4 regions of the Paenibacillus sp. WG02 genome follow, and region 2 is predicted to be linked to each of the others. Evidence: riboswitches for the same ligand, from Rfam matches in the RefSeq annotation. Region 2 holds a riboswitch; each other region holds the start of a gene.
The links. Region 2 has a riboswitch for cyclic di-GMP ahead of ACBP55_RS00165 (PilZ domain-containing protein). Riboswitches for the same ligand answer to the same signal wherever they lie in the genome.

Region 1 (7,660 bases), 120 kb from region 2:
TTTCTGACTCGCTCGAGGATGTTCTCGGATGAGGAGCGGCGTGTGTTAGGACTATAAGCTTTTTATAAGATAGGATCAACAACCCTGTTCTCTTCCTTGACGAAGGGAGCAGGGTTGTTTGAGCTGCAGGCAGAGTTTTACAAGAAAGGCTCTTCCCATATTCGGCTTATGACCATGAAGCAAATCGCAGAAAGGCTGTATGTGCATTGATTCAACGGTAAGCTGTCCCATAAATAATGGAAAGTTTTACAGAAGAGACTGTCGATTAATTCACAATTGGTATTCATAACTCCAAAATACGATTTTAGAGACATTCAGCGTTCGTGAGGGCTGAAGGGCTATCGTGGTTACCAATGTTGTATTTTTTACAACAATTAACACGCCAAAAGGATATTTTGCAACTTGAAGTTGCATTTCGTACAACATTTTGAGCTCATTTGATGCGAAATGGTCTATATTGGGCTAAATTGTTGTACATGATGCAACAATGAAGGGAGATAGGCGAGATTTAGGCATAAATTGTTGCACTTTCTACAACATCATTCAACAGCTAATATGAATTCAATCATCTAGCAACCTAAATTCTGCCTATATAACGATTGATCCCGATTTAAGACAAATCTATGTGGCCCGAAACAAAGTTTAAACTTTACATTTAAATCCTAAACTTTAAACTTTAAATCTTGTCTTTTAAATCGTGAAGTTTAGAGCTTAAATCTTAAACTTTGAATCTTAAACTTTGAAGTTTAAAGTTCATTCCAGCTAACTGCTAAAAATACCAATTACTCCAAATACCCTCTCAATTAGCCCTAGTAGCGCGAATGTTTATATAAACTCAAATAAGGCCTACGGAGAGGGGAATAGACTTGACAAAGAACGAAGTCTTAACCACTACCATCACGCTGTCTATTGATAATGGCAGCAGTCACGTTAAAGTGATTTACGACCATTTGGACAATAACTTTATTTTCCCTAATGTGCTAGCACAACCGTTTGGTGAACGATTTCTGTTGATGGAACAAGGTGATCCCTTGGATTTTCTTGACGTACAAATTACATCGCCTTCGATAGAGAGCGATCAGTACCGACATGTTTACGTGGGTAACTTAGCCATCGGTGACGAAGGGATTATTCATGAAATCGTTGGGGATAAAGCGGTGCAGAAGAAGGCCCAGAGACCCGAAACGATGGTGACTCTCCTTACGGCTGCAGCGTATGCCATTGCCAAGAAACATGAGGATGCCATCAAGCGAGGGAAAAAGCGGATCAAAGCCGCTGTCAATTTGGGTACAGGTCTGCCAATCCGTGAAATAACGAAATTCCGCGAGGAATTTGCTAATAAGATTACAGGAGGCGTACATTCCGTTACTTTCGGGACAACCCCCGTATTTAAAGGGATCACGGTAGAAATGGAATTTTCGCTTCCTACCGATATCAGCATAGACGATGTATCCGGTGTTTACGACCTGGAGGCAACTTCCAAATCGCATCTATCCCACAAAGGCTTCGGCATTGCGGATGTAGGCGGTGTTGATATGGATATCGCGTTCTTCAAACCCGGTCTCGATCTGGATCAGCGGCACTCAACCGGCGCTAAGATCTACCTCAATGATGCATTAGAGAGCATTCGCAACGAGGTTAACTCGCAAGGCGAGGAATTGATCGCAAGCACGGCAGAATTGACCCTCATGCTGGTCAACAAAGAGTATGAGATTTATGCGGAGGGCAAGGTTGTTTTTGACATGACAAGCCTGATTAACCGGCATATGCGTATTTTAGCGGAAAAAGTGCTGAAATACGCCCGCAACTCTTGGAAGCATGTTCGCTATGCCAATGAGTTTTGGTTTATCGGCGGTGGAGCGGTCGTGCTGCAGCCTTGGATTGAGAAGCTAAATGCTGAGCTGGGCTTGCCCATTAAGTTTGATACCGTGGAACACAGCCAATTCCGAAATGTGCGTGGCACCTTTCTTATGCTTGACCACGCGCTGAAGCATGAGGACGAAACCGCAGCGGCCAGTGCTAATTCTGAAGGAGTATCCGAGAGCGGGAGCGGTTCGGATTGAAAAAGCGTAGATCCACCGTTTACGTTCGCTCCGGTAAGGATGTTACCCTGTATATTCCGTCAGATACGCCGCCGGAGGTTATTGATTATTTGAACCAATTGAAAATGGAAGGCATTTTCAGTCAAGGAATCATGGATATTCTGACCAGATATGTTCGTGAAGAGCAATCGAATAAACGACCAGTTGCAGAATTATTTCCCGGGAAAGAAAGGGCCTCGGATAGGGATGAGGCCGTTTCGCTCGCAGAGAACTACAGTGACATGGAGTCGGCAGAGCCTATTGAACCTGCTCATGAAGCGAATGATGATTTCAACCAGCCAATGAAGGAGATCCCGAGTGCCAGTGATCAGAAAAAATTCAGCTTGGCGCAAATTTTCCGGCAGTCTCGGCACAATTCGGGTAAGCTGGTACAACCCTCGGATCAGGGTAACCATAATGAGTAGGTGAACTCCATGATTATGAAAAGGAGGACATCAGATGGACAACGGACAAGCTAAGGACGCAGCGCGTCATTTCAATCTTTCAGATGAAGTGTTTCACCATCCCGGCATGGATATTTATACACAAATGACATTTATCGTCTTGAAATGTTTTTCTTCGGAATCGAACATTCCAGGATTATCTGATATCGCTAAGCTCGGTCGCATGAGTATCAAGCAAGCGACTAAGGCTTTACAGCAGCTTGTGGAGCTGAGAATTGTCTCGCACAAAATCTTCCGCCGCATGGTGGGAGATTTCCAAGACGATCGGCTTTCGTGGGCTGCTAAGGGCTTGCTTACGTTTTGCAAAGAGAACCCGAACATCGACCTAAGCGATTTATTGGAGCTATCCAGCGAATCGGGCGAGGATGAGCATAGCATACGCAAGGCTCTTAAGGAATTGAACGAGTATGGGTACTTGGAAGAGTACCCTGTCTGGAGTAGAATCGCTAACTAAGGTATAGGTAAAAAAAGACCATGTTATCTACGCTTGTAGAAAACATGGTTTTTTTTAAGTTTGAAAGACTAGTAATATTCCATGTTTATAACCTTATGCAACATCATATGTAAGGGATATCAATTCAAATATTGTCGAATTACAATACAAGTTTTATAAATATAGGAGAAACCATTGAATTTCAACTAATAAAGAAGATCAAAAGTACTAGAATACATGCGGAGTATGACTTTCTAGTTAAATTTACCTATTCAAATTATTAGGAATATAGTATTATGGCAGAGATAGAAGTATCGAAATCTCAAGTGAAAAGGGCAAATCACAGGAAACTGTGAGACGCAAAGCCAAGGGCCTGACACGCGTATTAATAAACGCGGATGGCAGCCGGTTACCACAGGGAATCATAGTGTTTTTCTATGAACCTTGTTTAAGGTTCTTTTCTTTTTTTTGAGATCTATCAATCCTTATTATAAGAAGGGAAGGAATGTCAGATGTCAATGAAGAAATCAAGACAAATGTCTATGGTTCTCACGCTGCTTTTATTTGTTCAATTAATTTTTCCAGCATTACATGCGTGGGGAGCAACAGACAACGGAACCATCTTACCTCCAAGCAATCTTGCTGCTCAACTTCTTACTCCTGATGATGTGAAATTAACGTGGAGCCCGGTGTATGGAGCTACAGGATACACTGTATACAGCATCACCTATGGGCAGCTTATCAATGTCGGGACAACGACAACTGCTTCTTTTACCATGAATGACCTGGCAGAGGGCTCCTACAGTTATGTGGTATCTACTTTAAGTTCAAGTGGCGAATCGGGCCCATGTGCTCCTGTGAATATCAATATCACTTATCCGGATATGATTGCCCCGGCCACTTTAACGTACACCATACAGAATGGTAACAATATTGTTTTGAACTGGGGAACAGCTCCTAATGTACAAACATATAATTTGTATGAAAATCAAGTTGGTGGAAGAAAGTTAGTCTATTCAGGGACAGCAAGAACTTTTACAGTCAACAATGCCGCAGAGGGAATATATACATATACGGTAACAGCTAGTCATACTTTGTACGGCGAATCTCCAAACTCTGCTCCAGTAGAAGTTACTGTCGGCTACCCGACGATGACGGCTCCTAGCGGTTTAACGTATACGGTGGCTACCGATGACGTTACATTGAAGTGGAATACTACTGCTTATGCAACTGGCTATAATGTCTATCAAATTATTGATAATCAAAAAGTATTAAAAAGCAGTAAAATAACGGGAACAACCGTATCCTATATGAATTTGCCCGCTGGAAATTATACATACATAATTCACTCTTTCAGTGACCGTTTCGGAGAATCTGTTGAGGGCAGCACGATTTCATTAACCGTAGGATCAATGGTGCCGCCAAGCAACCTCACTTTTAAACTTCAAAATGTGAATGATTTGGTACTAACTTGGAGCGCTGCGACCAACGCGACCTCTTATAAGGTGTATCAAGTTATCAATGGAGAAAAAATATTGAAAAACACAGTAACCGGTACGACGGTTACATTTACGAATATGCAGGCAGGCGATTATGTATATGAAGTTCATTCGTCCAATAACTTGTTTGGCGAGTCGGTTGACGGCAGTACAGTTTCCTTGAGTGTAGGATCGGTTACGATGACTCCTCCGGTAACGTTTACTTCCAAACTGCAAAACCTGACTGATATTGTACTGACGTGGACGGTTGCACCCAATGCTACCTCCTATAATATCTATCAAGTTATTGGTGATCAAAAAGTACTGAAAAGCACAGTGACGGGCACGACGATTACCTACGTTAACATGCCTGCGGGTGATTATGTATACGAGGTTCATTCTGTTAGCACCCGTTTTGGTGAATCAGCTGAAGGAACACAAGCTGCCGTAACGGTAGGGGAAGTAGTCATGGCTGCTCCGGGGAATTTCGCATACAAATTTCAGAATGTAAATGACATCGTACTGACATGGACGGTTGCACCTAATGCTACGGCTTATAAAGTGTATCAAATCGTAGACGGTGCAAAGGTACTTAAAAGTACAGTAACCGGAATGACTGTGACCTATGCAAATATGTCGGCTGGCGATTACCTGTATGAGGTTCATTCCTATAGCGATCGATATGGGGAATCCGTGGCAGGGAGCCAGGTATCGATTACGGTAGATGCTGTAACCATGGCAGCTCCGGGAAATCCGACTGCAAAGGTTCAAAATGTGACAGATGTCGTATTAACATGGACTGCTGTTGCAAATACAACCAATTACAAAGTATATCAAGTTTCAGGCGGTCAAAAAGTATTGAAATCCACGGTGACAGGTACGACGGTAACTTATACAAATCTGGCAGCAGGGGATTACACGTATGAAATTCACTCGAATTCCACACGATTTGGAGAATCGGCTGAAGGTGCTCAGGTAACTTTCTCTATCGTACTTCCAACGATACTGCCACCAACCAATTTGGTGCAGAGTGTAACATCGGCTACGGCGTTTTCTTTAAACTGGGACGCAGCAGCAAATGGTAACAGCTATAAAGTGTATCAAATAATAAATGGTCAAAAAGTATTGAAAAGCACAGTAGCTACAACTACGGTATCTTATACCAATATGCAGCCTGGTGATTATACGTATGAAGTTCATACGGTTTCAACACGATTTGGAGAATCAGTAGACGGCGTGCAATTGACATTCACTTTGAATGGGCAAACGATGCAAGCTCCGGCTAGCCTGACTTACAGTTTGGCAAATGTGAATGATCTGACCTTGAGGTGGACATCAGTACCTTACGCAACGAGCTATAAAGTGTACCAGGTTATTGATAGCCAAAAGGTTCTGAAAAGCACATTAACAGGCCTAACCGTAACCTATACTAATATTCCTGGTGGGGATTATCATTATGTAGTTGATTCCTACTCAACGATTTTAGGAGAATCCCCGGAGGGTGCTGAGGTAAGCTTCAATTTGACTCTTCCGACAATGGTAGGGCCGGGTAATCTGGCAGCTAAAGTACAGAATGGTAACGATGTGGTTTTAACTTGGGATACAGTACCCTATGCTAACAGCTACAAAGTTTATGAAGTCGTGAATGGTGTAGAGGTTCTGAAAAGTACAGTGACCACGTTGACAGTAACGTACACGAATGTAACAGCTGGGGATCATACGTATGTTGTTCACTCTGTGAGTACTAAATTCGGAGAGTCGCTGGAAGGAAGTAAAGTGAACCTCTCCATGGTTTTCCCAGTGATGCAAGCACCGGGAAGTCTGACCCAGACGATAGCAAACGGTAATGACATTACCTTAAAATGGGTAGCTGTCCCTTATGCAAACTCTTATAAGGTATATCAAATCGTTGATGGCCAGAAGGTATTGAAAAGCACTGTGACCACTACTTCCGTAAGCTATCTTAGCTCACCAGCGGGCGATTATAAGTATGAAGTCCATTCATACAGTAGTCGTTACGGTGAATCACAAGAGGGTAGCCAGGTTAGTTTTACCCTTGATCAGAATTGGACAGTTGCACCGGATCAAGTAACCCAAACGATTACGAACGGTAATGATATCACCCTGCAATGGGGGGCCGTCGCAAACGTAGCATCTTATAACATTTATCAAGTAATTAACGGTGAGAAAGTTCTGAAGAAATCACAAGCGGCAACATCAGTTACATTTGCAAACATGCCTGAAGGAGAATACACGTATGAAGTTCATTCTTACGGAACTCGATTCGGGGAATCTCCAGATGGAGCTAGTGTAAGCTTTACCTTGGATTTCCCTGTGATGCAGGCACCTACTACATTAACGCAGACGATTGCGAATGGGAATGATATTACTTTAAAGTGGGGAACCTCAACTTACGCTACATCTTATAAAGTTTATCAAGTAGTTGATGGTGAAAAGGTGTTGAAAAGCACACTGACCGGAACAACTGTAACATATACCAACATGCCAGCAGGCGACTATACCTATGAAGTGCACTCCTATAGCAGCCGTTTTGGTGAGTCCCCAGAGGGACGTCAGCTCACGTTTACGCTGGTACATCCGATCATGCAAGCGCCGGCTAATGTAACGAAAAGTATAACGAATGGCAACGACATTTCTTTATTGTGGGGAACTTCAACTTATGCTAATACCTATAAAGTTTATCAAGTAGTAGATGGCCAAAGAGTGCTGAAAAGTACACAGACGGGCACTGCGATAGGATTTTACAACATGCCTGCTGGAGACTATACCTATGAAATTCATTCATACAGCAGTCGCTTTGGTGAGTCTCCGGAGGGAGGAGAGCTCACATTTACACTGGTACATCCGATCATGCAAGCTCCAAGTAATGTAACAAAAAGTGTGACAAATGGCAATGACATTACCTTATCGTGGGGAACCTCTACTTACGCTACGGCTTATCGTGTCTACCAAATCGTAGATGGTCAAAGAGAATTGAAAAAAACACAAACGGGTACAACCTTAACGTTTACCAACATGCCAGAAGGTGACTACAATTATGAGATTTACTCCTATAGTGATCGTTTCGGTGAATCGCCGAAGGCGGGTGTCTCAGCTTTCACTTTGACATGGCCGGTACTTCAGCCGTCACAATTGAAAGGAACAGTCACGAACGCTAATAATCTGACATTAACTTGGACGACA
Region 2 (7,660 bases):
TAAAACCTGCCCAAGTGAATTGAAGAAGGAGATCGTTCCGATCGCTTTCGTTGAATCTTCATGCTTATAGTAACTCGTAAATAATACGGTAAAATCCACCCAAGTTGCCGCGGCTGCGCCTGCTAGTGCTCGGAGAATAAGGATCCATGTGAAATCATGAGTGATCCACAGTCCTAAACCAGTTAGAGCCGTGAACAGCAGGCCAAAGGTAATAAATAGCTTCCTCTTATGAAACCGGTCTGACATGATGCCTACAGGAATTCGCAGCAGCATTTGGGAGATCCCGTACATGCCGACAATCCATCCGGCCAACTGGTGGTTCCCTCCAAGGAATTCTACATAAGGCGCCATAATGGGAACGCTCGTATACATCGACATCCAGAACAGCAGTGTGACGATACAGAAGAGCGGAATGCGATAGGAGGATGAAGCTTTGATGCTTGTCATCGAAGAGGGAGCTCCTTTCGGATTAAGTTCTTGAATCGAAATGAGGACTAATAAATCTTTCGTTTTATTATAGAACATCGATTGCAGCAAGGCTATGATTGGATGTTTGCAAAAAAAAGACAATGGGTGGAAATCGGCTGGCAAGGTTCTTTTGGCGTTTAAAAAATTCTGAATAGGGATATCTATCCAAATGTCGAAGTACTAAAGACTGACTTACGTTAAATTTTTAAAAGGGGACTAATGTATATGACAAAAAAGAAGATGATTGCAACCGTTCTATTGTTTCTTTGCTTTACTGGAATAGTCCATGCATCAAGTATTCATGGTGACTATAGTGGTGATCCAATCGTAAACGTTTTGTTTGGAGGAAAAGAGCTTCATGTAGAAGATGTGCCAGCCACTATACGAGATGGTCGTACCCTAGTGCCACTTTATCTTTTGAAACAAACCGGTGCCTCTGTAACGTGGGATTCTGAGAAATATAATGTGGATCTTACCTTCCCTAATCCTACAAAAGACTTCACCTCTAGTATTCCGTCACTAAACGCGAAAGCCAAAGAACATAGTGCCAAGAATGTTCAGCTTATTTACAATGAACATGGTCCATATATGAAAATAGATCTAGAACTATCCAATGATTCAAACAAAGATAACGATAATATCATCTTTCTATCTAGCTTTGTTGCCAATTCACCCGCGGAAATGCTGATTGTAAGTACCATACATAATCATAGAGTAATGAGTTTTATTGCAATAAATCGAACGGATGCGGAGGAATTTCTTAAGAACAAAGCATCAGAGTTTGAATATATAAAAAAGTGGAGATTCCAGCAGGTAAACGAAACGACAGACATGTCGACTCCCAATATTCTTCCAGTGGTCCCTACACCAATTCCAACTTCTACAGCACCTGTTTCAGGACCAATTTGTCGGGAGATTATGACCAATTACGCAAGACAAATGCAAGATGCAGCAGAGTCATACAACGGAAACGGCAGTTCGGACCCCAAAGGGTTTGAGCAATATATCAACAAATTTAAAGATAGTATGAATGCAGCCTTAAAAAGTAATCATTGCCCAGAACAATAGAGGAAAATTAGAGGTAGGGTACTTCTAAAAATAATAAACGCCAGAACGGCTATTAACCGTTACTGGCGTTTAAATTTTGAATGTATACGCGCCCGATACGATTCGAACGTACGACCTACAGTTTAGGAAACTGTTGCTCTATCCTGCTGAGCTACGGGCGCATAGCAAGAATTATAATAGCACGAAGGTATTCGTGGCGCAACCTTTTGAGTAGTCGTTTTTCTTTGAGACAAGGAATGTTCATTTAAAGTGAAGAATAGATTAGGGATTAACTTTTATTTCCTTTAATTTGGTAAGAGAGGAAGTGTTATTTTGGACAAACAACCTGTACTCATACTTTCAAAAACAAGTACTGAAAAAATTCTGGATGGATTCTCCGTCCTAGTCATTTTGAGTATTTTTGCTTATTTAGCCTATGTCTGGACCCTGATACCAGAACGCATACCGATACATATTAATGGTCAAGGGAAAGAAGATGGTTGGGGAAACAAATATAGTCTTATTCTGCTGCCAGTGATGACTTTGATCCTATATATAGGTTTAACAGTCTTAAGCAAATACCCCCATACGTTTAATTATCCTTACAAAATTACCGATGAAAATGCCAACCGGCAATATGTAAATGCACGCTTATTTATGCACTGTCTAAAGATGCTGATCGTTGTGATGTTCGGGTTTGTCGAATGGACTCTTATTCAAATTGCATGGGGAAAAAGTTTTGCTTTAAATATGTGGGTATTTAGCATTGTACTGCTTTTCATTCTGGGTACGATTATTTACTTCGTCATTCGATCCATAAAACTCAAGTAAATCTTATTCAATGAATACCTCATATTTGATAAAAGGAAGAGGATGCTGAAATGACAGTTTACATTGGTTTTCTGCGTGGTATTAACGTAGGAGGAAAGAACAAGATCAAGATGGCGGATTTGAAAAAGACACTGGAAGGGGCGGGACTTGCTAAGGTGCAAACGTATTTGCAGAGCGGCAATGTCTTGTTCATGTCGGAGGAGGCGGTAGAACCGCTGCGCCAGCGTATCGAGCAGGAGATCAGCAAAGCCGTAGGCGTCTCACCTTCGGTCATTTTGCGTACGATAGAGGAGCTGGCGCAGATTCTTGCGACTTGTCCATTTGAAGCGGATGCTTTATTAGAAGGCGAAACGATCCAAATCTCTGTGCTATCGGAAGATCCTCCGCAGCAAACCTCTGACATCTTGTCCAAAGGAATCAGTGATGTGGATGAATTCCAGATCAAAGGGCGTGAGATTTATTTTCTATTTCGTCAAAGTGTTCTGGATTCTAAACTTGCGAGCAATATCCAGAAGCTTGGGGATACGGCGACAACACGCAATTGGAATACGATGAATAAACTGGCTGAGTTGGCAGCGGCGATGCAGAATTAGATGCAGGAACTTCTAAGCTTTACCGCGTAATTTACGGAAAAATTGGGTCAGCATCGTTGAACACTCTTCTTGCAAGACGCCGCTAACGACATCGACACGATGATTGAACCGGTCCTCCTGCAGTAAATTCATGAGCGTTCCGGCACAGCCAGCCTTCGGATCAATGGTGCCGTAGATGACCTGCGGAATCCGCGATTGCACAATCGCGCCCGCACACATCGGACAAGGCTCTAGGGTAACATAGAGCTGGCAATCCAAAAGACGCCAGGCCCCAAGATGTTCGCTCGCTTGTTTGATGGCGATCATTTCGGCATGAGCGAGAGGATCTAGGGTTGTTTCACGTAAATTGTAGCCGCGGCCAATGATTTGACCTTGATGGACAATAACCGCTCCAATCGGTACTTCTCGGATGGCTTCAGCTTTGAGAGCCTCGAGAATGGCTTCTTTCATCCATGGGATATGTTCATCCACAGGGGGACACCTCGCTAGTATATTTTTATCCACATGTGCATAACAATCGAACATTCATTCCGTTGTTAACAACCTGTGGATAGCTTTGTGGATAACTTAAAAAGCTGTGGATACTTAATCTTTCTACATTACATACAACAAAAAGAACAGTGATGCAAGGAATTTTGTTGATAATAGCATCTGGGCTAGGTATAATGATAGATATTAGTAGGTCTTTTAGACCATATTGAACGTGATAGGTAGAAATAAGATAGCAAGGTTCGAAAATGGCAAACTTGTTGAAAAGCAAGGACGCAAAGCTGAGGGTCTACGGTTCCATTGGAACTATGGCAGCCTGGTTACCGAAAATCGATGCTTTTTTGATTAAGGTAATAGGCTGCTCCTACATACGGGGCAGTCTATTTTTATATAGGGAACAACTTGGGTAAAGGGAGAGGTGTTAATTATAATGGCCAAAGGATATAACGTCATGAAATATTACGGAAGCAAGGAGGGATATGACGCTGATGTGCTGATCGATAGTAAGGCTGTGTTGGGAAAGGACGATTTCGTAGCCACGGGCGTGCTAACCTATGCACTAGGAGACATTATAGAGGTAGAATTACCGGAATACGATGTCTTTCAACTTGGTGATAAAGCGAAAATGACGGTTTATACCAAATCCGGCTTGTTTGTGATGAATACAACCGTTGTTGCCAAAGAATTCGGCTCGGTCATAGTCATTAATCCACCTGAAAATCGGAAGAAGTTCGCAGAAAAACGGGAATTCCCACGTGTGGATGTGGAACATACAGGTCTCTTATTCGGGCTTAAGGATATGAATAAAAGGAATAAACATCAATTTGAGAACCCGCTTGGTATCTCAATCAAAAATATATCCATCAACGGCTTAGGTTTTACCATAAATGATAATGCTATGATTGATAAAATTGTTCAAAAGCATTCGCAGCTTGAAGTCGAGTTGGATTTGGGCTTTACGATGCCTTGTTCGATGGAAATTGTAAGAAAAGAAAAGGTTGAAAATGGTTTCTATTATGGGGCTAGCTATATCGACATTCCGCAGGAAAAAACCAATGCTTTAAGGGGTTTTATCCTTACCAATCAGATCGAAACTTACTTCATACAGAAGCGGGAAGCGCAATTTAAAAAAGCAACGGAAAAAAAGTCTGCGGCGAATCAATAGCCTTCAGGCTTTTTTTTGAGGTCCAAGTGCTATATAATAAGAAGGATGATTTTCGAAAATTAAGGAGTTGTAACTACAATGGCTTTGAAAGCAGGTATCGTCGGTCTACCGAACGTAGGAAAATCGACATTGTTTAATGCAATTACACAGGCGGGGGCAGAATCTGCGAATTATCCGTTTTGTACGATCGATCCGAATGTTGGGGTAGTTGAAGTACCAGACGAGAGATTGCAGAAGCTGGTAGAGATTGTTGTGCCTAAGAGCATTGTCCCGACAGCCTTTGAATTCGTAGATATTGCGGGTTTGGTAAAGGGCGCGAGCAAAGGCGAAGGGCTTGGAAATAAATTTTTGGCACACATTCGTGAAGTGGATGCCATTGTGCATGTTGTTCGTTGTTTTGAAGATGATAATATTACCCACGTTTCCGGTAAAGTGGATCCGATCGGCGATATCGAAACGATTAATCTTGAATTAATTTTGGCCGATATTGAGTCGGTTGAGAAGAAGATCGAGCGTTCGCGCAAAAACCTCAAAGGCGGCGACAAAAAGGTTGTTGCTGAAGTGGAGTGTTTAGAGCGTATTAAAGAAGCGCTTTATGCAGATAAACCGGCACGCAGCCTGGATCTCAGCGAAGATGAGAAGGTTCTCGTGCGCGACCTTCATTTATTGACCATGAAACCGGTGCTTTATGCGGCAAACGTGAGTGAAGATGAAGTAGCAACAGCAGATGAAAATCCTTTTGTGAAAATTGTGAAGGAGTTTGCTGAGGGCGAAAACAATGAAGTGGTGTCGATCAGTGCGAAGGTTGAATCCGAAATCGCCGAGCTGGAAGACGAAGAAAAAGCGATGTTCCTCGAAGAGTTGGGACTTCAAGAGTCCGGCTTGAATAGATTGATTAAAGCAGCGTATAGAAAACTTGGCTTGTACACGTATTTCACAGCTGGGGTGCAAGAAGTAAGAGCATGGACAATCCGCAAGGGAACGAAAGCTCCTCAGGCGGCTGGCGTTATTCATACCGATTTCGAACGTGGTTTTATTCGTGCTGAAGTCGTCTCTTATAATGATTTGGCAGCTGCTGGGTCGATGAATGGTGCGAAAGAAAAAGGCCAAGTGCGTCTCGAAGGTAAAGAGTATGTGGTGAATGACGGGGACGTCATGCATTTCCGATTTAATGTGTAATCAATAAAAAAAGTAAAGAAAGGAGTGATCCTATATGTTGGATCGACTTCAGTCCATTGTGGACCGCTATGAAAAATTAAGCGAACTGCTGTGTGACCCGAATGTTACGAGTGATACAAAGAAACTTAGAGAATATTCGAAAGAGCAATCTGATCTTCAAGAAGCTTATGATGCTTATAACGAATATAAAAGTGTGAGCGAACAGCTGGCCGATGCTAAAGTGATGCAGAACGAAAAGCTGGACGATGAAATGCGTGAAATGGTCAAAATGGAGATTGAAGAACTAAGCGAGCAATCAGCCAAGTTGGAAGAACAACTTAGAATGCTCATGATGCCTAAAGACCCTAATGATGATAAGAACGTAATCGTCGAAATTCGCGGTGCGGCAGGCGGCGACGAAGCTGCTCTGTTTGCGGGCGATTTGTATCGCATGTATACGCGCTATGCTGACGCGCAAGGATGGAGAACGGAGATTCTTGATGCTTCTGTGAACGATTTGGGCGGGTTTAAAGAGATCATTTTCATGATCACGGGTAAAGGCGCTTATAGTAAGCTGAAGTATGAAAGTGGGGCGCACCGTGTACAACGAATTCCTGTAACGGAATCAGGTGGACGAATCCATACTTCAACGTCGACGGTAGTGGTTATGCCGGAAGCGGAAGATGTTGAGATTGTCATCCATGACGCGGATATTCGAGTGGATACATTCTGTTCCAGTGGAGCGGGCGGTCAGTCGGTTAATACGACGAAATCCGCTGTGCGTGTGACGCACGTACCTACGGGTATCGTAGCGACTTGTCAGGATGGGAAATCCCAGAACTCAAATAAAGAGTCAGCACTGCGCGTACTTCGTACACGTATTTCCGATAAAATGCGTGAGGAAGAGGAAGCGAAATATGCGGGCGAGCGTAAAAGCAAGGTTGGTACGGGTGACCGTTCCGAGCGGATTCGTACGTATAACTTCCCGCAAAGCCGTATTACCGATCACCGTATTGGTTTGACTTTGCATCGCTTAGAAACTGTGCTTAATGGTGACATGGCAGAAATCGTTTCGGCACTCACGATTGCAGCGCAGTCCGATGCTTTAGATAACGGGGAGCAGGCAATGTGATGCCGACTGCTGCTAAGAGTATAAGAGAAGCCTTTGTTGAGGCTTCTTCTTTTTTAGGGAAGCTCGGTGTGTCCGAGGCTGCTTCCTGTGTGGAACTGCTGCTGCAGCACCTGTTAGGCTGCAGTCGGACGGAGCTGCTGTTCCGATTTCCGGAACAGTTTCCTGTGGAGCTGGCGGAGACGTGGCGCCAGCTAGTGGAGCGGAAGGCCGCGGGTGAGCCGGTGCAGTACATTACCGGCGAGCAGGATTTCTTCGGCCTTCCTTTTGAGGTTAGCCCGGCCGTGCTGATTCCGCGGCCGGAGACGGAGCTGCTCGTGGAAGCTTTGCTCCACGAGGGCTCGCGTTTGTTCCCGCAAGGCGCTCCGCTGCTTGCGGATGTGGGCACCGGGAGCGGAGCGATCCCGGTGACGGTGGCGCACGCGCGCCCTGCGTGGCGCGTGGCGGCCAGCGACATCTCCGCGGCAGCGCTGGAGATGGCTCGTGTGAATGCGCAGCGCCACGGCGTGGCTGCGCGGGTGGAGTGGCTCGAGGGGGATCTTCTCGAGCCCTTTATTGCGCGCCGGATCGCGCCGGATATACTGGTGTCTAACCCACCGTATATCCCTGATGGCGACCTGCCGGCGCTGATGCCGGAGGTGCGGCTGTTTGAGCCGCACACGGCTTTGTTCGGCGGTGTCGAGGGACTCGACCTGTACCGCCGGATGATCTCGCAGCTGCCGCAGCTCCCGCGAATCCCGACCGTGGTCGGGTTCGAGGTGGGCATTCGGCAGGCGGAGG
Region 3 (7,660 bases), 3.2 Mb from region 2:
ACCGATGAGAAGATTGAGGACGAGTGTATAATTCACATTCCCCATACTTGCGTGCAGAATGCCTGCTGTCGTCGCAAGGAAAAAAGCGTGAGCGATGTCTGTTCCTACAAGTTGAGCGGGATTCATGCGGAAAAAGTAAAGCATGACAATAGCGTACAGGGAGCCAGATCCTATGGACGTAAGCCCTACAACAAAACCCAGTACAGCACCAATTGTAATGGTTAGTCCTCGTTTCTCCTCCAAAGATTGGAGCTGCCAGCGATTTTCTTTGATCTTGTGGCCGAAGAAAACTTTAAACAAGGTAGCAAAAGCTACCAGAATCAAGACATAACCAAGTGCATGCTTAATAATAATTTCCTGGTTATGAAAGAACGAATTGAATAATTTCAAAAAAACAACGGCTGCGATAACACCTGGAATACTACCCATAGCGAGCATTTTAACCAGCTTGAAATCAATCGTTTTCTGCCGCCAATGCTGAATCGTGCCAAAAAGCTTTGTAATCGAATTATAAAAAAGGTCTGTTCCCACGGCAATTGAAGGATGAATACCAATCAGGATCAAAATAGGGGTTAGCAGCGAAGCTCCGCCAACACCAGTTAATCCGACCATAAAACCTACGAATACGCCCATAAATAATACACTTAAAGTCATGTTGTCATGTCCCCAATCGAATTACCCACTAACCTTATTGGATTAATTTTATTATATAGAAAAGCATTATGTAAAGAGGAATTTTTTGATTTGCTTTTTTAATTGACTTCATCATACTCTGAACATGCTATTCATCCATTCTGGAATCAGTTACAATATGTGGATGTGAATAAAGTCAGCAATTAGGAGGGAACATCCATGAGAAATCGAACAACGGTTATGGTGAGTATTGTTTTGGCGGTATTAGTCTCGTCGATCGATACCACGATTGCGAATACCACAATGCCGATTATTGTGAACGAAATTGGCGGCAATGACCTGTACGCATGGGCATTTACCTCATATATGGTTCTTTCTACCGTATTAGCTCCATTAGCAGGCAGATTATCTGACCTATTTGGGCGGAAACGGATCTTTGCAGCAGGCATATTGTTGTTTCTTTTCGGATCTGTGCTTTGCGGTCTATCCCAGAGCATGCTGCAGTTGATCCTGTTCAGAGCGATTCAAGGTATTGGCGCAGGAGTGATGATGCCTTTTCCTGCCATCATAGCGGGAGATATTTATCCAGTGGAGGAGCGAGGTAAAGTTCAAGCGTATTTCACAGGGATGTGGGGGTTATCTGCGATATTAGCGCCTTTATTAGGAACGTTCTTCGTGACCTACCTGAGCTGGCGGTGGATTTTTTTCGTGAATATACCGGTATGTATCGTTGCACTTCTTGCCTTGCAGCCGTATAAGGAAGTGTATCAACCGAAGAAAGCAGTGGTCGATTATGGTGGGGCTATTTTGTTTGCCTGCGGAATATCCTTTTTGCTGCTTACTACTGCAGTTGAGCATTATAGCTACATATATGGAGCGTTAGGGGGCATATTCATGATGGCATTCTTTTTATATGAGAGAAAGCATCCTGCGCCGATCGTTCCGTTAAATCTGCTGCGGAATCGTCCGGTGGCGATTATGATTGCAAGCTCGTTTCTCAGCTGCGCGGCGCTCTTTGGGACTTCCAGCTTCGTTCCTCTCTTCTTGCAAAATCAAGGCTACTCGTTGTTTGTCAGCGGAATTGCGCTTTTGAGTACATCGATTGGGTGGATGGCCGTTGCTGTACCATGCGGAAAATGGGTGGTTCGCTATGGATATAAACGTCTTTTAATCATAGGAAATGTGATACTCGTCATTACAGCGGCTTTGTTTTATTTTATACACAAGGGTTCTTCTTTCTGGTACACGTTTAGCGCACTAATGATGCTTGGTCTTGCTTATGGATTAATCTTCACAATAACAACAATCGGTTCACAGCAGCTGGTAGAAGCGCATCAGAAGGGCATTTCCACCTCGCTGCAGCTCTTTGCACGGAATATCGGGACAGCGGTCAGCGTAACGATTATGGGGGCAATCCTTACTAAATCCAGCGTCTTTTATACAGGGATTCACGACATGTTCGTGTTTGGACTTTTGGCAAGCTTACTTTCATTGGCCATGCCGTTTGCTATTCGTTCAGCGTCCAATCTGAAAAGCCAGAAGACGGAGTAACCTCCGAATTCTGGCTTTTCTCATAAAGCATTTGGACTAGCATTTGCATCATGGATAACATAGCTCGTTTCAAATAGCTGGTCAGTAAGCGGAACAGAGAATAAATATCCTTGTATATGTTGACAACCAATTTTCTCTAGAAAAGTGAGCTGTTCTTGAGTTTCCACACCTACTGCAATGACATTCTTGTTTAAACTATGTGACATGGCCATTATAGCTTCAATGATAGAAGATGCAGATATACTGGTGGAAATATCTTGAACGATCGATTTATCAATTTTCAAAGTATTGATAGGAGAATTCTGTAAAAAGCTTAAGGATGAGTAATCAGTTCCGAAATCATCGACAGCGATTTTAACTCCCTTGCGCCGTAAAGCATAAAGCTTTTCCATGATGTTACGGCCGTTATTCATCGATACACTTTCGGTAATTTCGAGTTCTAAATACTGTGCTTCCAGCTCGTTTTGATGCAGAATATCGAGTATCATGGTCACCAAATCTTCTTGATGAAACTGGACAGCGGATAGATTGACTGCAATTGGAACAGGCTCCATACCCGCAGATTGCCATTTTTTCATTTGTAGGCAGGCAGTTTGTAAAACCCATTTTCCGATGGCAATAATTTGTCCGGATTCTTCTGCAATCGGAATAAATTCCTTCGGCGAGACACTGCCTAACTTATGGCTATCCCAACGCAGTAAAGCTTCGACACCGATTATTTTGCCGGAAGGAATATTGAATTTGGGTTGGTACATCAAGATGAGCTCATTATGTTCTATGGCTGTTCGGAGGGATTGTTCGCATGCATTTCACCTCGAATAAAGGACACTCATTTCCTGTTTATAAAAATAATAATGGTTTCCTCCGCGTTCTTTGGCCATATACATGGCTTGATCGGCATTTTTCAGTAGAACCTCGGGATCTTCTCCATCGATCGGATACAAAGAGATACCAATACTGGTGGAAACAAAAACATTGCGCCCGTCGATTTGGAAAGGAGCTTCCAATTGTTGAATGATTCTTTCGGCTTGCACAGCAGCTGACTTCTGATTGCCTAGCGGGTACAAAATCACAAATTCATCGCCGCTTAGTCTAGAGACAATGCTTTGAGCTAACAAACTTTCCGAAAGCAATGCGGAGAACTTCTTCAAAACAAGATCTCCTAAGTGATGGCCTAACGTATCGTTGATGAGCTTAAACCGATTTACATCAAGGAAAAGCAGAGCTAAGCTCTGATTATGTTGTTTGGCGTTGTTTAACGCATCATGGAAAAGCTGATTGAACTGGTTGCGATTCGGCAACCCTGTCAGCAGATCAAAGTAGGCTAGTTGATGTACGATTTCCTCGGACTTCTTTTTCTCTGTTAAATCGCGGATATAAGCTGTATAGACATACATTCCTTTATACGAAGAGCTCGTCATCGTTATTTCTGCGGGAAATACGCTGCCATCCGAACGATAGGCTTTCAATTCGATTCGCTTACCGATAATCGTTTCGTCTTTGGCTGTGAATAGCAGATTTAAGAAGGTTGTCTCCTGGCCATCTTTTTCAAAAAGAAAATCGATTAACGTAAGCCCTAAAGCTTCTTTGCGTTCGTAACCAAAAATCGCTTCAGCCGCCGGATTGAATGCAATGATCTTTCCACTTGTATTAAACATCATGATACAATCGATAGCAGACTCTAGTATGGAAGCGTTGAGTGCTGTTTTGTTACTAAAGGATATGTAAAGAGCAATGATTGAAATAATGAGCACTAGCAGCATGAGGTAAATCAAATAATTATCTATCAGCGTAAGATGCATGAATCAACCTCATTTCGTATAAATAAAAAAGTCCATCCCGAATGAAAGGATGAACTCCTTGACTCGGTAACCTGTCGTCCATAGCATCCAAGTTAGGGATGCCTTAGGTCATGGCTTTGCGTCGCATTGTTTCCAATGGTTTGCTTTTAACGATTCCATATATGTAGTTCAAAAGGCACTGGTAAATGTTGCGAAAAGCTTAAATACCAGTTAATACGCCTCATTATAATTAGTTGAAAATGACGTGTCTATAGCGGTATTTGCATATAAATAGCGAAAAATGTCGAATTCAACTAAGAATAATTTATAATGCTAATTTCTTAAATATTTTGTAGTTCTAGAGATGGATAGGTGAGGCTTAATGAATAAATCAAGCCAAGTTCGAGGCATTATTTTTGATATGGATAATACGCTGCTGAGGTCGAGAATTAATTTCCAAATGATGAAAAAGCAAGTGGCAGACTTCCTTACCGAGAATGATCTATTACCGGTTGATTTTCCGATTCAAGAGCATACCACGTCAACCATGATTGCGTATGTGAAAGCGAAGGGGATGCCTGAAGAGACCTATACAGAAGTGATGAAAATGGTCGTTCATCATGAACTAATAGGTATGGAGGGCGCAGGTCTGGAATCCCATGTTTCCGAGCTTCTAATGATTTTAAAGTCGCACTATGTCCTGATTATTGTGACAAACAATTCGTACAAGTCCGCGGTTCATGCGCTGGAAGAGACCGGAATTCATCCATACTTTGATTTGATTATCGGAAGAGAGCAAATGGCAGCGATGAAACCCTCTCCATCCGGATACTTAGCCGCCAAGCAGCATTTTCCTCAAATTCATGAGCGAGAATGGATATCGGTCGGAGATTCGTGGATAGATGGCAGAGCATCCATAGATGCTGGAATCCCCTTTATTAGTTATGGGACCAACGATCACTTGATGAAGGAGAAGGGGATTACACCTATAGCGAATATTGACAGCTTGCTTAAGTTGTTAGATTATGTGTAGATAACGATTAATGAAAGTAGTGAATAAAGATGTTAGTAAATGTGAAATCCCGACTCAACGAAAATGACATACAAGAACTGCTTAGTTACAGTGTTTTCCCTGATCCGGAGGCGCTTCAACCGGTTCTTGAGAGTTATGAAAATGATGCAAATCTTTGGCTGTTTGGGTATGAATCCGAAGGTATCATGGTGGGCATTATCGGCTTTGAACTGAATGATAATCAGGAGATGACGATCACTCATCTGGCCGTTGAACCGGAGAGCAGAGGGGTAGGCTTTGGCCGAGGGATCATCCTTGAAATTATTGAAGATATGCATCCGGTTCGAATCGTGGCAGAAACGGATGAAGAGTCGGTCCAATTTTATCGAAATATTGGGTTCGTCATCCGCAGCCTCGGGGAGAAGTATCCCGGTGTAGAACGTTTCCTATGTACGTATGAGGTGGAAGAAGCGGAAGAGGAGTAGGTTTGTATAGATGTATCTCTTTTAAAAAGGACCAGAGTCGTCGACCGTCGACTCAGGTCCTTTTTGTGTTGCGTCCAGCATGTGCGTTCGTGGCTAAACGCCACCTCCAACTCAATTGCTAGGTTACATCGATAAGATTACTTTTAAGCGTTGGACTAAATTAAGTGTCATGTTAGCAGGCTTTTCGCATATATTGTTTTAGATTATTAACTTAAAAAAAAGAGTGAAAGCGATTTCGTTTCGTCATTTTAAGTGACAAAATTCACAATGCTGACAAGCTCCGATCCGTTTGCTGTCGAATGTGCAAGTAAGTTTTCTAAGAAATAGGAGGGTGCAGAGATGCTGCATATTGTCGTTTGTATCAAGCAGGTACCTGACTCTAGAGAAATTCGCATTGACCCCAAAAATAATACGTTAATTCGCCAAGGTGTCCCAAGTATCGTGAACTTCTATGATATGCACGGGCTGGAAGAGGCGCTCCGTATTAAGGATGAACAAGGTGCAAGGATTACAGTAGTAACAATGGGACCTCCGCCTGCGGAGAAAGGTTTAAAGGAATGCATCTCCCTCGGGGCAGATGATGCTGTGTTGGTGACGGATCGCGGCTTCGCGGGAGCGGACACGCTGGCGACATCGTACGTTGTTGCCCGAACCATCCGCAAAATTGCTGAAACGTGGGGACCGGTGGATATTGTTTTTTGCGGCAAACAAACGCTGGACGGCGACACGGGGCAAGTTGGGCCTGGCGTCGCATGCCGATTGGATTTGGAACAGCTTACTTATGTCAACAAAGTCGTCAGTGTGGATGAAAAGCGGCGAAAAGTTCGTGTGCATCGGCTCTTGGAAGATGGCATTGAAGTCGTTGAGACAAGCATGCCGGTGCTGATAACGGCACTGAAGGAACTGAACAAGGTGAGACGAGCATCGCTGCCTGGTATGATTCGGGCTGCGCGTTATAAGCCGACTGTTTGGACGACGGCTGATTTTCCGGATCTTGAAAAAGCGAAAATCGGGCTAAAAGGCTCACCAACGATCGTAGCCAAAACATGGGTGCCGGAGGTAAAAGCGGTTAAAACGCATATGATCGCGTTTGATTCGCCGGAAGCAGCCGCTGCTCAGCTAGCTGATCAGCTCATGACGAAAGAGATGCAGACTTTGTTAGACTGGTCTTCGTGAAAGTAAAGCATGTGTACGACCCGAAAAACTCAGAATCACCGTTATGGGAATGGAGGAAGTCACGATGTCAAATGAACAATCACCGGACCAGCCTGAAGTATCGATGCCCGATTGGTCGGCTTATCGGGGAGTATTGATCGTTGTGGAGCAGCGAGATGGAGCTGCGAAGAAGGTTTCCTGGCAGCTGCTAGGCGAAGGCAAGAAGCTGGCAGCGAAGCTAGACGCGCCGCTCATGGCGCTCGTCATCGGCGAAGATGTGGCCCACCTCGCCGATGAAGCCGTGCATTACGGCGCGGACAGGGTGTTCCTATGCGAAGCCCCCGAGCTTCGCACCTACCCGGACTCGGCCATACAGCCGAGTCTGCTTGAAGCTGATCGAGGAAGCGAAGCCCGAGATCGTGCTGTTCGGCGCGACAGCGACGGGCCGCGACTTGGCAGGCGCGATAGCGACGCACCTGCCGACGGGGCTGACGGCCGACACGACGCAGCTCGACGTGGAGCCGCCGCCGTCCAGGCTGCTGCTGGCCAGCCGGCCTTTTCCGAGAAGATGATGGCCACCATCCTCTGTAAGCAGTACCGGCCGCAGATGGCGACGGCGCGCGCCGGGGTGTTTCAGGCGCTGACGAAGGACACGTCGCGCCAAGGTGAAATCATCGCTATCTCCGCGGCGATGCGAGAGGAAGAAATCGCCGCGCAGGTGCTCGACTTCCTGCGCGAAACAGGCAAGCTCAATCTCGAGGATGCCGAGATTATCGTGGCAGGGGGCCGTGGGCTGGGCGGGCCCGATGCTTTCGGGATGCTCGGCGAGCTAGCGGATGCGCTCGGCGGCGTCGTTGGCGCGTCGCGTGCCGCGGTCGACGCGGGCTGGATCGGGCATGAGCACCAGGTTGGTCAAACTGGTGCCACGGTCAGGCCGAAGCTATACTTCGCCATCGGCATTTCCGGTGCAGTTCAGCATACCGTAGGCATGAGTCATGCGGATGTCGTTGTGGCGATAAACAAAGACGAAAAGGCGCCAATCT
Region 4 (7,660 bases), 2.6 Mb from region 2:
AGGCATTGAAATTGTTCGCTTGCTTAAGCAGGAGAATAAACCGCTTTGGGAGTCTGAATTTGATAGATATACGAATCTATTGAAAGAAAAAGGTAGATATGAAGTTCATGAAATAAGGTTGATATTAACTGATTTCCTGTGGGAGCTTAGCTCATTGCTTTATACGCAAGAAGTTCGATGGGGAGAGGTATTTGACCATAGTGATCCCTTTGAACAGATGAAAAACATTCAAACACTTGACGATACATTACAATGGCTCAAACAGATCTGTAAAGAAATTTACCAATTTATCCATGAGCAGTACGAAAAAGAAAGTGCACCCTACAGTGTGGTTCAGAAAGCTAAAGATTTTATTCATCAGCATTATTGTGAGGAATTAAGTCTAGGTATGGTTAGTGAATGGGTAGGGGTCACTGAAAATTATTTGAGCAAGCTATTTATGAAGAATGTCGGCGAGAGTTTCATTCAATATGTAACGAATCTGCGTATCGAAGATTCTAAACGTTTGTTAAAGAAGGGTTTTAAAATTATTGATGTATCTGAAAAGGTTGGTTATACTAATTCGGAGCATTTTAGCCGTGTATTCAAGAAGGCAACGGGGGTAAGTCCGAAGATGTATAAGGAAAATCTAGGTTTTGGAGCAACGATTAAAATGGATTGAACGACCCCTCGATCCCACCGCTTCGGAAAGGATAGAAGTATGGAAGTTCCATACTTCTGTCCTTTTTTTGTATTCGGAAATGGAATGACCGTAGTCGCATTTCTGTTTGATTTCTCCGGCTGTATGCAATAATTGCGACAATAGCCCGCAATAGTTCAATTCAACACAAGGAAGAAGCCGTGCAACAATTGCACCTTGTAGGCGACAGTTTATTAATAGTAAATTACGAATGGTAAGTTAATTTGCGCAAGCATCAAGAGGTGGTGATAGATGAGAATTTTAACGAAGCAGTGAGAGGTTTGAAAGCGCTTTAAAGATATGAAGGAGTTGAAGGAGGTATTTGATTGTGTCAAACATGAGCAAATTTATTCAAAAAAGTTTGAGCAGAAAATTAAAAATCACGATGGCGATTTTGTTTTTCGTGGCACAGTTTTTCTCATTAAATGAATGAGAAAGATTGCCTACTATCCTGCCATTCTGGCTAGATGGTTGGTAATCTTTTTCATTGGTTGCCCCAATATGGAGTACGTGATACAATCATCCTGACGAACGTTCGGAAGGGGTAGTGGATCAAATGACTGCAACTCGGATCAAAGGGGTAGCCCTCACACAATTTGCCAAAAACGGATATGAAGGTGCGTCGCTTGCAGATATTGCTACGGAGGTAGGCATCAAAAAACAATCCATCTATACACATTTCAATGGGAAAGATGAACTTTTTCTTGATCTGTTTGACGATGTGCTAGCGAAGGAATTGAATTTAATTGTTGAGTATCTCGCTCGCCATAAGCATCTTTCGATTGATCAGCTTCTTTATGGCTTTCTTATCCAATATAAAGATTGCTACGAACAGGATGATAATACCAAATTTTTCTTGCGGGTTGCCTTTTTCCCGCCTTCCCATCTCTATAATGAGATTGTCAAACAAGGTTATAATTATTTAGATACGCTGGAAACGATGTTAATTCCTGTTTTCGATCAAGCGATAGCAGCAGGGAGCATCAATTCTGATGTCAGCAGTGAAATGGCGACAGTTGCCTTCCTTGCTGTACTGGATGGCATGTTTGTAGAGTTGTTATTCGGAGGAGCTGATCGGTCGCTTAAAAGGATTGAAGCTTCCTGGTTCGTATACTGGCGTGGAATCAAATCGTAAAACAGCAGGAGGATCATACACATGAATCGTAATTGGATTTATATATTTATCGGCGCTTTTTTTGAAGTGATTTGGGTTACGGGTTTAAAACATGCGAATACGACGATGATGTGGATAGGCACGATCATTGCGATGTATATCTCTTTTCATTTAGTCATTAGCGCGTCTACCAAGCTTCCTGTGGGGACCGTGTATGCTGTCTTCACAGGAATGGGGACAGCCGGTACCGTATTGGTGGAAATGCTGCTGTTCGGAGAGCCGTTCAGGTTTCTTAAAGTATTCCTAATATTACTGCTTTTATCCGGCGTATTTGGACTCAAATTTGTGACAAAAGAGCAAGATAAGAAAGGAACTGCAGTCTAATGGGTTGGATTTTTCTCATGTTTGCCGGGATGTTCGAGGTCGTAGGCGTCGTGGGCATGAACCAAATAAATAAAGCGAAAACCATCCGCTCCTTTAGCATTTTCATTGTAGGCATTGTCATGAGTTTTGCGCTTCTGAGCCAAGCGATGAAAAGCCTGCCGATGGGCACGTCTTATGCGGTCTGGACAGGGATCGGTACAGTTGGCGGCGCAGTCGTCGGGATGCTGTATTATGGCGAATCTAGTGATTGGAAGCGGATTATGTTCATTGCGATGGTGTTAAGCGCAGCGGTTGGTTTGAAATTAATTTCTTAATCACATAGAAGGGAAAGGTGGGGGCATTCAGTGAGTGATCTATCAGGGAATGACAGGTGTGGAGATTTTAAACATTTTAAAAAGATTAAATGCACAATCGGACGATTATTTTGATTACGCATGACTTATTGATTGCCCAACAGTCGAAGCGGATTGTGAGGTTTCGGGATGGGCGTTGGTTCATTAAATGGAGACTGAATATACAGTAACGATAATGGCCTTACGTGAAGTCGTAGGGCTTTTTGATTTTTCAAGTTTGGGTAGCAAAGATCAGAGATCGTGGCCCCCATTTTATTAATGATGTATCTTTACTTCGTTCAATCTGACAAAATATTTATGAGAACAATGACCGACACACAAACCGAGGTTTTAAAGCGGGTTACGGATCGGGCCGACGATATGTTTAATCGGACTTTAAATGTTTCGAATTTGCTCTCGAACGACTATGATGTTCTGCTACTGCTAAGAAGTTCGGGGCAATCAAATTTAGTTGATTATCCTACATTCCAGAGGGTAATTGGTCTACAGAGTAAAATGGACAACCTGAAGTGTACGATTACCTAATCGGGCTGATGACTCATGTTGCGTCGCCCATGCGAACACTTTTGAGACAGCCCCATTTTCCGTACTCGGTAGTGATTTCATATCCCTCAAGTCTACGCTTGTGGACCCGTTAAACGCGGTTCGATACGGAAAATAGGGCAACTGAAGCTGCTTATTTGTTCGAATAGCTCCTGTTATGGATGCTTAAGCAAGCTACGTTTGCTTATTGATCGCTAATACGCCCAGAGTGTAATGTTTTGCAGAACATTAGCACGATCTGTGGTCTTATCTCACGAGATACCTCGATAGTTAGAAGGAATTAGCACACCTAGCTTGCTTATTCATTCCCTAGCACAATGTAGATATTTTAAATGACCTAGCCGCAGGCTAGGTTAGTACTCAAAATAGAAATGGATATGTTCTACATGTCAATACAGCTAAAAAGAACCTCCATTTCCCACTGAAGTGGAATTGGAGGTTCTTTTGCGTAAAATTCGGGACGTTCTTAATCATGCGAACACTTTGAGGCAGCCCCTTTTTATTGCACAGTATCCGGTAACGGGGCGATCAGCTCTTAAAACGTAAAGTCATTTCGTGCAGTTCTTGAGCCATCCGCGTCAACGCATTCACGGATTCCGAAATTTCTTCCATCGTAGCTAATTGCTGCTCCGAAGCGGCCGCTACACTTTCTGTCTTCGAGAAGGCGACTTCCGTAATGCTGTTCATATCGTGGAGAGAAGCGGTAATTTCCTCTGTGCCTGCCGACATTTGTTGCGATGCGGCAGAAACCTCCTCCATCTGATAGGCCACCTGCTGCACCCCATTCATAATTTTGCGGAATGCTTCTCCTGCTTCCTGCATAATCACGGTTCCGTGTTTGACCTCTATGCTACCTTTTTCCATGGCGACAACTGCAGAACGAGTTTCGCCTTGAATTTGCTGAATGATCCCCGCGATTTGTTCCGCCGATTGTCTGGATTGCTCCGCCAGTTTCCGAACCTCGTCGGCAACGACGGCAAAGCCTCTTCCGTGTTCGCCCGCTCTTGCAGCTTCAATCGCGGCATTCAATGCAAGCAAATTTGTCTGCATCGAAATATCGGTAATAACATCGACGATTTGACCGATTTCATGAGATCGTATACCCAGTTGGTTAACACTCTTGGCCGAATCGTTGACTGATTCTCGGATCAAATCCATTTGGGACATCGCTTTCTGGATCGAAATATTGCCTTCCTCGGCTTCCTTGGAAGCTTCCATTGACATTGCGGATACATTGCCCGAAAATTCGGCAATCCGATTAACTCCGGTAGCCATCTCTTCCATTGCTCTTACGCTTTCGATAGTACTTTGCATCTGCTGATCGGCACCTCCAGCAATGTCTTGAATGGCCGCAACGACATGATGGGTAGTTTGGTTGGATTGTTCGGAGCTTGCTGCCAATTGCTCCGAGCTTGCTGACAAGTTTTGAGACTCGAGGACGATCTTCGCAATGATTTCTCTCAAGCTGGTGATCATTCCGTTGAAATCCTTTGAAAGAAGACCGATTTCGTCTTTGGATTGGTATGTAGCGTTAACCGTTAAATCTCCGTCCTGCGCTTTAGCCATCAATTGCTGGATGCTGCGGACAGGTCTTGTGATCATGTTAGAAATGCCATATCCGATCAAGGAACATAAAGTGACGGCAAGTAGGGTAACGACAATGATGATCGAGGAAGCCAGCTTGGAGCTTTGAACACTTTTCTCGTAAAAGATTTTTGCGTCGTCTTCATTGAACTTAACAACGTTCTCCAGGCTTTTGATCATTTCTGCGCGGATCGGCTTGAACGAATTCACATATTCCTTATGCGCTGCTTCTTTTTGATTGGCAACGGCCAATTCATCCACTTTTTTCTTGGCTTCGTTGTTTTTAGGGATTAAATTGATAAAGCTTTGGTACTGCTCTTGTGCTCTCGAAGTCAGCGTGATCTGCTCGAGAGCTTTTCGTATCGCCTGATTTTTATCGCGGGTTTGAACAATTTGCTGTTGGATTTGCTTAATGATAGCTTCGTCTTTCGCCAGCAGCAATTCAAGCTGCAAAGCATCCATTTGGGAATTGCCGAACAGAAGTCCTTCGACCAGGCTGTTCGGAATCAAGGTTTCTTCGTACATAGCACGGGCATTGCTAGCCATCTTGTTCATGACGAAATAGCCTGTAAAGCCGATAATGAGCAGGAAAACAATGGAAAGACCGAGCATCCCCCCGATTTTCGTTTTGATTCGCAAATTCTTAATGTATTTCATGATCTAAGCATCCCCCATTGAGATATTGTGAAATAAAAAAAGTCCACCCCCAAAAAAAAGAGATGGACGACCTCCAATTTTCGGTGACCCGGCTGCCGTAGATCGAAATCCTTAGGCCCGTAGCTTTGCGTCCTCCTCTTTCGAGAAGTTTGCCTTTTCGTGATATGGGTATATCTATTGGCCAAAGTATAGAATAGCTTTTTGAAAAATACAAGACCTTTTTACTAAACCTAAATACTCACTTAACATACCGTAATGTCGGAATTTAGGGCAATTGTCATGGGTGCTTTAGGGAGGATAGGCCTGCGAATGGCGCTATTACGCGATTATTGGGTTTATTCCCCATATTTATTTTCGGCATAATTTGACAAAAAATGAAGTCTAGTTTATTCTCGGATTTGTCCGGACAAAACTACTTTTTTGGAAACGAGGGGTACATCTTGAGAAAACTACTTTCGAAATTGGCTTTGTCGAGCTTGGCGATGGCACTAGTATTTTCATTCGGTTTGTCTACTGCAGAAGCTAGCAAGGACCCGTCACACACCAATAATAAAAAAGCTAAAGTTGCATTGTTGATTCCGGGTTCCTCCAAGGACGGCGGTTTTATGGAATCTGCTTACCGTGGATTGGCGAAGGCAGAAGAGGATTTCAGAATTAAGGCGACGTTTGTGGAAAATATCCCGCATGACACCGCTCAAATTGCAGATGCATTGCGTGAATTGGCTAATACAAACCCAGATATGATTATTGCTCATGCAGGGCAGAGCTCGGAAGCCGTGAAGTTGGTAGCCAAAGAATTTCCCAAAATAAAATTTGTTAATACGCAAACGAATTTGACCGGCGATAACCTGTCCAGCTATCAGGTAAAACAGGAAGAATCCGCATGGCTGGCAGGCGCAGCTGCAGGACTTTTGACAAAAACGAATGTGGTTTCTCATATTTCCGGCGCACGCGTAGGTCCCGGTCTGTTGGGACGCGCAGCATTTGCCGGCGGTTTGAAATACACGAATCCTGAAGCAACGTTCCTTACAACGTTTACAGGCAACCAGGAAGACGCCGCTCTGGCGAAAAGAGTTGCGCAAGCGCAAATCAACGCGGGGTCGGATATGATCTTCACCATGCTGAATAATGCTCGTTCTGGTGTGACGGAAGCGGCACGCGAGAATGGCGTGTATCAATTCGCTAACGTTCGCGATTATTATGCCGATGCACCCGATGTTTTCATTGGATCTGCGATTTCGGATGCAAGCTTGACCGTATATGGAGCGATTAAAGATTTGACGGAAGGTACGTGGAAGCCGAATACGGTGAAAAAAATTGGACTCGAAAATCCGGATGCCGTTCGACTTGCCTTGTCACCTATTGTTCCACAAGACGTGAAGGATACAATTGCAGCGTTCGCCGATAAAATCAAATCAGGTGAAATTGTTATTCCTTCAGTATATACCGGTCCTGAATTTACAGCTAACTAAGCCTGCGTTCAGATAACGAATCGCCTAAGTGAGCCTCATAGTTCGTATGTTGAGCACTTCTTTAATCCCGAGTGGGGTTAGAGAAGTGTTTTTCTTTTACACTTTTTGTTCAATAGAAATTACCGCGGTTGTGATATTCATCACATGCAAACAACACGCCACGATTTATACTTACAACGAAAAGAAGGGAGGCGCTATTTTTGGAAGCATTAGACTTAAGTCGGTGGCAGTTCGGAATAACAACAGTTTACCACTTTTTTTTCGTACCTTTATCTATCGGTCTTGCCTATCTGATTGCTTGTATGCAAACGATGTATGTGGTCAAGAAGGACGATAAATACAAAGCAATGGCACAATTCTGGGGCAAATTGTTTCTCCTTAATTTTGCAGTGGGTGTTGTGACAGGAATTATGCAAGAGTTCCAGTTCGGCATGAACTGGGCGGATTATTCTCGGTATGTTGGTGCAGTCTTTGGGGGACCGCTTGCCGTAGAAGCCTTGGTTTCTTTTTTCTTGGAGTCAACGTTTCTAGGGTTATGGATTTTCGGTTGGGATCGGCTGTCGAAAAAGGTGCATTTGGCTTGTATATGGCTTGTAGCAATTGGAGCAACTTTATCCGCACTCTGGATTCTGAGCGCGAACTCTTTCATGCAGGAGCCCGTCGGCTACACGATTCAGAATGGACGTGCGGAGATGACGAATTTCTTCGCGCTGCTTGGCAACACACAGCTATGGGTTGAATTCCCGCATGTTATTTATGGGGCGCTTGCTACAGGATCAATGTTCGTAACAGGCATCAGCGCTTATCAAATCATACGCAAACACAGAGTGGATTTATTTAAAGCCTCTTTTACAATAGGGATCGTGTTTGCTCT

Region 1: another riboswitch for cyclic di-GMP. It lies ahead of ACBP55_RS37845 (OmpL47-type beta-barrel domain-containing protein); the one in region 2 lies ahead of ACBP55_RS00165 (PilZ domain-containing protein).
Region 3: another riboswitch for cyclic di-GMP. It lies ahead of ACBP55_RS24465 (diguanylate cyclase domain-containing protein); the one in region 2 lies ahead of ACBP55_RS00165 (PilZ domain-containing protein).
Region 4: another riboswitch for cyclic di-GMP. It lies ahead of ACBP55_RS11640 (methyl-accepting chemotaxis protein); the one in region 2 lies ahead of ACBP55_RS00165 (PilZ domain-containing protein).

Annotation. Positions count from the first base shown of each region.
Region 1 covers NZ_AP036016.1:8,361,489-8,369,148, reverse strand. The annotation lists gene ACBP55_RS37865 (DUF779 domain-containing protein) at 1-57, shown strand, start outside; gene ACBP55_RS37860 (Alp7A family actin-like protein) at 867-2,063, shown strand; gene ACBP55_RS37855 (hypothetical protein) at 2,060-2,506, shown strand; gene ACBP55_RS37850 (hypothetical protein) at 2,541-2,999, shown strand; cyclic di-GMP riboswitch class I at 3,303-3,395, shown strand; gene ACBP55_RS37845 (OmpL47-type beta-barrel domain-containing protein) at 3,491-7,660, shown strand, end outside.
Region 2 covers NZ_AP036016.1:29,029-36,688, forward strand. The annotation lists gene ACBP55_RS00135 (MFS transporter) at 1-447, opposite strand, end outside; gene ACBP55_RS00140 (hypothetical protein) at 694-1,536, shown strand; tRNA gene ACBP55_RS00145 (tRNA-Arg) at 1,624-1,697, opposite strand; gene ACBP55_RS00150 (DUF1648 domain-containing protein) at 1,849-2,346, shown strand; gene ACBP55_RS00155 (DUF1697 domain-containing protein) at 2,397-2,939, shown strand; gene tadA (tRNA adenosine(34) deaminase TadA) at 2,952-3,389, opposite strand; cyclic di-GMP riboswitch class I at 3,669-3,756, shown strand; gene ACBP55_RS00165 (PilZ domain-containing protein) at 3,859-4,593, shown strand; gene ychF (redox-regulated ATPase YchF) at 4,672-5,772, shown strand; gene prfA (peptide chain release factor 1) at 5,807-6,883, shown strand; gene prmC (peptide chain release factor N(5)-glutamine methyltransferase) at 6,883-7,660, shown strand, end outside.
Region 3 covers NZ_AP036016.1:5,322,665-5,330,324, reverse strand. The annotation lists gene ACBP55_RS24480 (sulfite exporter TauE/SafE family protein) at 1-654, opposite strand, end outside; gene ACBP55_RS24475 (MDR family MFS transporter) at 853-2,184, shown strand; partial or broken gene ACBP55_RS24470 (putative bifunctional diguanylate cyclase/phosphodiesterase) at 2,205-2,969, opposite strand; gene ACBP55_RS24465 (diguanylate cyclase domain-containing protein) at 2,994-3,986, opposite strand; cyclic di-GMP riboswitch class I at 4,049-4,141, opposite strand; gene ACBP55_RS24460 (HAD family hydrolase) at 4,348-4,998, shown strand; gene ACBP55_RS24455 (GNAT family N-acetyltransferase) at 5,040-5,462, shown strand; gene ACBP55_RS24450 (electron transfer flavoprotein subunit beta/FixA family protein) at 5,802-6,638, shown strand; gene ACBP55_RS24445 (electron transfer flavoprotein subunit alpha/FixB family protein) at 6,703-7,660, shown strand, end outside.
Region 4 covers NZ_AP036016.1:2,607,785-2,615,444, forward strand. The annotation lists gene ACBP55_RS11620 (response regulator) at 1-661, shown strand, start outside; gene ACBP55_RS11625 (TetR/AcrR family transcriptional regulator) at 1,236-1,814, shown strand; gene ACBP55_RS11630 (DMT family transporter) at 1,836-2,177, shown strand; gene ACBP55_RS11635 (DMT family transporter) at 2,177-2,491, shown strand; gene ACBP55_RS11640 (methyl-accepting chemotaxis protein) at 3,602-5,314, opposite strand; cyclic di-GMP riboswitch class I at 5,394-5,478, opposite strand; gene ACBP55_RS11645 (BMP family protein) at 5,755-6,786, shown strand; gene ACBP55_RS11650 (cytochrome ubiquinol oxidase subunit I) at 6,987-7,660, shown strand, end outside.